DNA from 2 places in the Nocardioides sp. Z30_9 genome. Region 1 is predicted to be linked to the other one. Evidence: predicted binding sites of a transcription regulator. Region 1 holds the regulator's gene; the other holds the start of a gene.

Region 1 (3,994 bases):
GGAGACGGCTGTGATGGCGACGTACACGGCGGGGCAGTTCCTGCTCAGTGAGGGTGCTGCGCGGGCCTGAGCGTGCTGCTCGCCTGGAGTGGTCTCGACTGACCGCTCACTTCGTTCGCTGCTCGACCACCTTGTGGGTCGCATTGAGCGCGTGCCTCGCCCTGAGTGGTCTCGACTAGCCGCTCACTTCGTTCGCTGCTCGACCAGCTTGTGGGCGGCTGAGGCTTGCCTGTCACGTGAGTGGTCTCGACTGACCGCTCACTTCGTTCGCTGCTCGACCACCTTGTGGCGGCTGAGGCTTGCCTGTCGCGTGAGTGGTCTCGACTGGCCGCTCGCTTCGCTCGCTGCTCGACCACCTTGGTGGGGATGGGGGCGGGGTGGGTCGAGCGTGTCGGCCCACCCCGCGGGTCCCCCGTGCCGGCGACCCGGGTCGAAGAGGTCGTCGGCACGTCTGGTGCCAAGGTCAGCCGCGCGGGACCGCGAGCTTCTGGCCCTCGGCGATCTGACCACCGGGGAGCGAGTTGAGCTCCTTGATCCGGTGCACCATCGTGCGGATCTCGCCGGGCTGGGCGAGGTCCGCTGCGATGTCGTAGAGAGTGTCGCCGGGGGCGACCTCGATCACCCGGACCGGCTCGGGGGTGCCTCCGGAGAGGCCCGCGGCGGCCCAGCCGCCGAAGGCGGTCATCAGGGCGAGCGCGAGGCCGAGGAAGGTGAGCACCGCGACGACGCGGCCGCGGCGGGTCAGCCGCACCCGTCGGGGGGTGGCCGGACCAGGCTGCGCAACCGGGGCGACCCGGCGCGAGGAGCGGACGCGGCGTGCCGCCGGGGCCGAACGGGCCGGAACTGCCTCGAGGGCGCGCTGCCCGTAGTCGAGATCGAAGACCCGGTCGAAGTCGACCTCGACGCGGCGGTCGCGCTGCGTCGGGACCGCGGCGCGGACCAGGGCGTCGAAACGCGCGTCGACCTCGTTGGCGGAGGTGGCGTCCTGCGGGCGGTGAATGCTGAGAGTGCTCATCGGTCAACCTTTCGGGGAAGTGCCCGGCCCAGGTGGCCGAGCGGTCGGTTGGCGACCCCTGCTGTGTGTTGATCGATTTCTATCGGCAGCCACTGACAAGTTCGTTTTCCGTGGACCTGCCGGGCTGATCGAGCGTATGTTCGATCGAACACGTGTACGACGTTAGGGCACGTGTTCGAACGAAGCAAGCACCCAGTCGAACAAATGTTCGGCTGGTTCGCCCGACAAGTGGCGCGACACGCCCTTCGAACATGTGTTTGAAGTGACGCATGTTGCTGGACTAGGTTCTCCCCATGGCGACTCGCGATCAGGACCCCCAGAAGCCCACCCGGCTCCCCCGGGCGAAGAAGACCGCCCAGAAGACCACGCCGAAGACCACCGCGGCCACGCTCGAGGCGGGAGCCGGCGCCAAGGTCACCGAGCTTCCGGACGCGGCTCCGGACAGCACCGGCCTGACCCCCCGGCAGCAGCGCATCCTCAACGTGCTCCGCGAGTCGATCGAGAAGCGCGGCTACCCGCCGAGCATCCGCGAGATCGGCGAGCTCGTCGGGCTCACCAGCTCCTCCAGCGTGGCCCACCAGCTGCGCGTCCTGGAGGGCAAGGGCTTCATCAAACGCGACCCCAACCGCCCGCGCGCCCTCGAGGTGTTCATCCCCGAGCTGATGGCCGCGCGGCGTGCGATCGCCTCGGCGGACGAGGCGGGCTACGACCAGACGGGCCTGGGCGACGCCGTACCCACGCCCACGATGGTGCCGCTGGTCGGCCGGATCGCCGCCGGTGGACCGATCCTCGCCGAGGAGAAGGTCGAGGAGATCTTCCCGCTACCCAAGAGCCTCGTCGGCGACGGCACCCTGTTCCTGCTCGAGGTCTCCGGCGACTCGATGATCGACGCCGCCATCTGTCACGGCGACTACGTGGTGATCCGCCAGCAGCCCGACGCCGAGAACGGTGAGATCGTGGCCGCCATTCTCGACGGCGAGGCCACGGTGAAGACCTTCCAGCGCCGCGACGGCAAGGTCTGGCTGCTCCCGCACAACGATGCCTACGACCCGATCGACGGCACCTACGCCACCATCCTGGGGAAGGTGACCACCGTCCTGCGCCGGATGTGAGACAACTGGGTGGAATAGCATTATTTCGGACATACTGCACGAATGTCCGTACGGTCCTGGCGCGCGTGCGTCATCGCAGTGCTCGCGCTGCTGCTGGTCGCCGTACCCGCACTCCTCGCACAGGACGGGCGTTCAGGCGAGCCCTCCGCCGGCCCGCAAGCCGTCCCGCTCGCCCCGGGAGCCGGCGAAGACCCCTCGGCGCCCGCGGGCGATCCCGGCAGGGCGCGTCCCACCCCGGCTGTCCAGGAACAGGCCGTGGGCAGCGCTTCCAAGCCCGGCGCGTCGCTCGCGGACAACCGGACCCAGCCTGCCGCCGACCCTGAGCCCCGCGTCCTGCCCGAGCGGATGCAGGGCCGCCCCGCCGTACGCGCGCTCGGTGACCGGCTCCCCGCCGTGGCCGCCAGCAACGGACTCTCCCCGGCAGGCTTCGAGGAGCTGCTGGTCGAGGACGACACCGTCTGGCTGACCCCGGAGGGACGGGTCTACTTCGAGGAGGAGGCCCCCGCCGAGGTCACCACCACCTCGGGTGCCGCCGCCCCGACCGTGGCCGCGGCGTACGCCGTGAGCGAGACCTTCACCCTGCACAGCCGGCCGGACGCCCCCCGCAAGATCTTCCTCGACTTCGACGGGGCCACCGTCACGGGCACCGGCTGGAACACCTCCAGGGGCGGCTCGATCCCCGACGGCGTCCACACCGGCTTCGACACCGACGGTTCACCGAGCACGTTCAGTGCCTCCGAGCACGGGTTCATCCAGGAGGTCTGGCGCCAGGTCGCGGAGAGCTATGCCCCGTTCGACGTGGACGTCACCACGCAGGATCCCGGCGTCGCCGCGATCACCAGGAGCTCGGCGAGCGACACCACCTACGGCACCCACGTCGTGGTGACCAGCTCCGAGGCTCCCCGGGCGGCGGTGTGCGGCGGCTGCCTCGGAGTGGCCTACCTCGGCACGTTCAACCTGATCAGGGCCACCCCCGACTACCAGCCGGCCTGGGTCTTCGCCTACAACAAGGGCTTCGACCCGATGACGGTGGCGCAGGCGGCCACCCACGAGACCGGGCACAACCTGGGACTCCAGCACGACGGCACCACGTCCACCGACTACTACGCCGGCACCCGCGCGTGGGGCCCGATGATGGGTTCCTCGATGAACCGGGCAGTGAGCCAGTTCAGCATCGGGGAGTACGCCAGGGCCAACAACACCCAGAACGACTTCGCCGTGATGCAGTCCAACGGACTCCCGCTGCGCACCGATGACCACGGCGGGACCGTCCAGACCGCCACGCCGCTCACCGCCAGCACGCCGTACGACGTCTCCGGGGTGATCGGCACCCGCACCGACACCGATGTCTTCGCGATCACCCGCTCGTGCGTGAGCGAGCTGCGGGCCTCCGTCACCGGCATCGGCGCCCAGACCGCGCTCGACCTCAAGCTGGACCTCCTCGACGCCGACGGCCGGGTGCTGGTCAGCAACTCCCCCGTCTCCGGCTACACCGGCACCACCGTCCCGGTCTCAACCGGGATGAACGCCTCCCTCGTGCGGGAGCTGGGTCTCGGGACCTACTACCTGCGCGTGGACGGTGTCGGCAACGGCGATCCGCTCTCGGGCGGCTGGTCGGACTACGGCAGCCTCGGGCAGTACCGCCTCACCGCGACCGGATGTCCGACCACCCCCACCGACCCGCTCTCCCCGTCACCGACTCCCACTCCCAGTCCGGGGCCGTCCCCTGCCCCGGGAGCGACCCCGTCGCCCAGCGCCCCGGCGGTGCCGGCGCCCAAGCCGACCGCGGCTCCGGCACCCAAGCCCACTGCGCCGAAGCCCCCGGCTCCCAAGGCCCCGGCTCCCAAGGCCCCGGCCCCCAAGGCCC
Region 2 (3,994 bases), 200 kb from region 1:
GGTGGAGCGCAGCTCGGGCAGGTCGCGCAGCGCCATCCGCGCGTCACGTGCGCGGATGTGCGGGAACGCCTTGGCGATGGCGTCGATCTCCCCCATCGGCATGCCGAGCGCCGCCCCCACGTCGCGGATCGCGTGCCGCACCTTGTAGGTGTCCATCATCGAGACGGTCGCGCACCGGTCGGTGCCGAAGCGCTCGAGGATCGCGTCATAGACCTCGAGCCGGCGGGCCGACTCCACGTCGATGTCGATGTCGGGCAGCGAGCGGCGCAGCGGGGAGAGGAACCGCTCCATCAGCAGGCCGTGCCGGATCGGGTCCACCCCGGAGATGCCGAGCAGGTAGTTGACCAGGCTGCCCGCGCCCGAGCCGCGCGCCGCGCTCCGGATGCCGAGCTCGCGGATCATCGTGGTCACGTCCCCGACGGTGAGGAAGTACGACGCGAAGCCCAGCTGGCCAATCGTCTGCAGCTCGTCGTCGAGCCGCTTCCAGATCCGCTGCCGCGGTGCCGAGCCGTAGCGCCACCCGACCGCGGCCTCGCACCGGGCCCGCAGCTCGAGGTCGACGGAAGCCGCGCCACCACTGCCTGCGGCGACCTCGAACTCGGGGAAGTGCACCTCCCCGATCCCGAGGTCGTCGCGCGGGTCGAGCACGCACTGGTCGGCGAGCGCGCGGGTCCGGGCGAGCAGCTCGGTGGCGCCGCGGGAGCCGTGCTCCCCCAGCCCGGCGAAGCGGCAGATCTCCTCGGCCACCTCGTGCATCTGCTTGCCCGACTTCAAGAAGCCCTCGGCGTTGGCGCGGTCGAGATGACGGACGTCCATCGGCACCAGCCGGCGCGCGGCGTCGAGCACGTCGATCGTGGGGGCATCGAGCCGATCGGCGTAGCGGACCGCGTTGGAGAGCACGGCCGGGACCCGGGCCGCGCCGGCCAGGCCGGCCATCCGGGCGGCGTGCGGGGAGGAGCCGGGACCGGACCCCTGGATCCGGTGGGAGACGACCTCGACCACGACCTGCTCGGTGCCGACCAGGTCGAGCCAGTGGCGCAGCACGGCACTGCCGAGGTCGTCGCGACGCAGCGTGGCCGCCCGCCCCAGCTCCGAGGCCGGTCCGAGCAGCACCCGCACGTCACGACCTGCGACGTGCTCGGCCACCAGCTCGGGGGTGCACACCGGGGTCCCGCGCTCACCTGACTGGTGGGTCGCCGAGACCAGCCGGCACAGCGCCGCCCAGCCGCTCCTGCCACCGGCCAGGAAGGTGACCCGGGGCAGCCGGGCGTCGCGGAACGCACCACCGCGGGTCGGGGTCCGGGTGGGGATCCGGGCCGGGGCCGGCCTGCCGGTCGGGTCAGGTGTGCTCGGGGAGAAGGCCAGGTCGACGCCGAGGACCGGCCGGATCCCCGCCGCGACCGCGGCCTTGACGAACCGGACCGCGCCGTAGGTGCCGTCGCGGTCGGTCAGCGCGAGCGTGTCCATCTCCTGCTCGGCCGCCCGTTCCACCAGGACGTGGGGGTGCGAGGCGCCGTACTGCAGGGAGTAGCCCGAGGCGACGTGGAGGTGAACGAAGGGATCAGCCACGAAGCGCTCTCAGGCGACCCGGATCGGGGCGTGCTCGGTCAGTCCCAGCGAGGTCTCCACCAGGGCCAGGAACCGGTCGGCGTCACGGACCAGGTCGTCGGCCTCACGCTCGGTGACCGCCCGGCGCGAGCCGGCTTCGGCAGCGGCGCGCTTGCCGGCGCCCGCGGCGAAGAAGGCGGCCCACTCGGCGAGCTCGGGAGCCACCTCCGCGAGCAGGACCCACGCGTTCTTCTGCGGGCGTCGCCGCGACGAGATCGCGGGCTGGGCGCGGGCGGCCAGGAGGGCGGCGGTGGCACGCAGCGCGGAGACGTGGGCCAGGGCGTAGCGCTCCGGCACGTCGGTGCTGGCGATCGCCTCGCGCAGCGACTCCGCTGCCCGCTCCAGGTAGGAGTGCGTGGCGGCGCTCAGGAAGTGGGGCGGCGCCGCGAGCCCGGGGTGGGCTGCGGGGTGGGCTGCTGGGTGGGCTGCGGGGTGGGCTGCGGGGCTGGTCGCCCGGGTGGTTGCCGGGGTGGCTCTCGGAGCGGTCATCTGCTGGGTCATCTCGTTGTCCTCTCGATCCGTCGATCCGTCAGTCCATGGCCCGGACGAGCTGCCAGCTGCCCTCGGACCAGCTGAAGACCAGGTCGAAGACGCCGAAGCCGGGGTCCTGCCCAGGAGGCTGTCCGGGTGAGTGCTGGGCGGCGACCCTCCCCCTGGCTGCTGCCACCCGCCACACCTCGCGCTCCCGGAGGAGGTCGGTGTCGAGTGCCCCGGAAGTCGGGCCGGAAGTCGGGCCGGAAGTCGGGCCGGAAGTCGGGCCGGAAGTCGGGCCGGAGGTCGCCGGGCGGCTGGCCCACCAGGCACCGGTCTCCACCCAGTGCGCCACCACCTCGCGCACCTGCCACAGCCGCCCCCGCCACAGGAACTGGTCGGGGTCCTCGTCTGCGCCCTTGTGCACCTCAACCGGGTCGTCGTAACGCCGCACCGTCTGCTCCTCACTGTCCGCAGCTGTTCGACCCGCTGTCAGTGCCCTGGCGGAGGATGGGGGTCGAGGTCACCCTCCGCCAGGACTTGTTCGAACAGATGTTCGAACAAGTCCAAAGGTACACCTCCCCTCCGACAACCCGTCAAGAGCCGATCCGTGGCGGCGCCCCACGACCGGGCCGGTACGTTGCCCCCATGACCGAACGACCAGTCGAGCTCCCGGCCGAGATCCCCGGCGAACAGGGCCGGCCCGTGGGCGAGCACGCCGCCATCACCAGGTTCCGCGCCGAGCTCGCCCGCCGCGGCGGGCGCGGGCGGATCGTCGTGCTCCCCGACTCCGTGCACACCGCCCAGCTCGCCGCCGACGCCCTCGGCTGCGAGGTCGGGGCGATCGCCAACAGCCTGCTGTTCGCGGTGCCTGATGGCGCTGAGGGCGAGGACGAGCCGCTGCTGCTCCTGACCAGCGGGGCGCACCGCGTCGACACCGACAAGGTCGCCGCCGAGCTCGGTCTGCCCGCGCTGCGGCGTGCCAAGCCCGACTTCGTCCGCCGGCACACCGGCCAGGTCATCGGCGGCGTCTCCCCCTTCGACCATCCCGCGCCGGTGCGCACCTACCTCGACCCCTGGCTGCGCCGGCACGAGGAGATCTGGGCGGCCGCGGGCCACCCAGCCGCGGTGTTCTCCACCACCTTCGAGGAGCTGCAGCAGCTGACCGGTGCCGACGAGCTGGAGGTGGAGTGATGGAGATCTGGATCAACCCGGCCTGCACCAAGTGCCGGGTCGCCAAGTCCGAGCTGGACACGGCCGGACTGGACTACACCGAGCGGCGCTACCTCGAGGACCTGCCGACCCCGGCCGAGCTCGCCGACGTGCTGTCCCGGATGGGACTGGAGCCCTGGGACCTCGCCCGGCCCAAGGAGACCAAGGAGGCCGGCATCGACCTCCCCCGCGACGCCTCCCACCGCGACGACTGGATCGCGGCGATGGTGGCGAACCCACGCACGATCCAGCGCCCGATCATCACCCTCGACGACGGGACGACGGTGGTCGCCCGGGACACCGAGACCCTGGCCGAGGTCGTCCGGCGCGCCGGGGGCTGACCCGGCCCGTAGGGTGACCGCCATGTCAGCAGTCGTGGTGGTCGGAGGCGGGTTCGGCGGGATGGCGAGCGCCGCACGACTGGCCAAGATCGGCCACCAGGTCACCCTGGTCGAGGCCTCCGGCAAGCTCGGCGGCGCCCTGGGCTACGTCGAGCAGGACGGGTTCCGCTGGGACTCCGGGCCCACGCACACGCTGCTGCCGGCCGTGCTGCGCGACCTGTTCCGCAAGTCGGGTCGGGCGCTGGAGAAGGAGATCGACCTGGTCCCGGTCGAGCCCGTGGCGCGGCACATGTTCGACGACGACGACGACACCTTCCTCGACCTTCCCGGAGGCAGCCGGGCCGCCCAGATGGAGGCCGTCG

Evidence for each region. The regulator LexA, encoded in region 1, represses DNA repair genes until DNA is damaged. The targets are predictions, from matches to a motif close to TCGAACANNTGTTCGA.
Region 2: AC4BGB_RS06210 (DUF6504 family protein) is a predicted target of LexA. The motif match lies at 2,624-2,639, and genes of this name have one in related genera.

Annotation. Positions count from the first base shown of each region.
Region 1 is NZ_JBZAJF010000001.1:1,458,042-1,462,035, forward strand. Features, by position in the region: gene AC4BGB_RS07085 (lysoplasmalogenase) at 1-70, shown strand, start outside; gene AC4BGB_RS07090 (LysM peptidoglycan-binding domain-containing protein) at 464-1,015, opposite strand; gene lexA (transcriptional repressor LexA) at 1,309-2,127, shown strand; gene AC4BGB_RS07100 (hypothetical protein) at 2,170-3,994, shown strand, end outside.
Region 2 is NZ_JBZAJF010000001.1:1,255,596-1,259,589, forward strand. Features, by position in the region: gene AC4BGB_RS06200 (DNA polymerase III subunit alpha) at 1-1,569, opposite strand, end outside; gene AC4BGB_RS06205 (SAV_6107 family HEPN domain-containing protein) at 1,579-2,109, opposite strand; gene AC4BGB_RS06210 (DUF6504 family protein) at 2,138-2,533, opposite strand; gene AC4BGB_RS06215 (YbaK/EbsC family protein) at 2,728-3,273, shown strand; gene AC4BGB_RS06220 (ArsC/Spx/MgsR family protein) at 3,273-3,632, shown strand; gene AC4BGB_RS06225 (phytoene desaturase family protein) at 3,655-3,994, shown strand, end outside.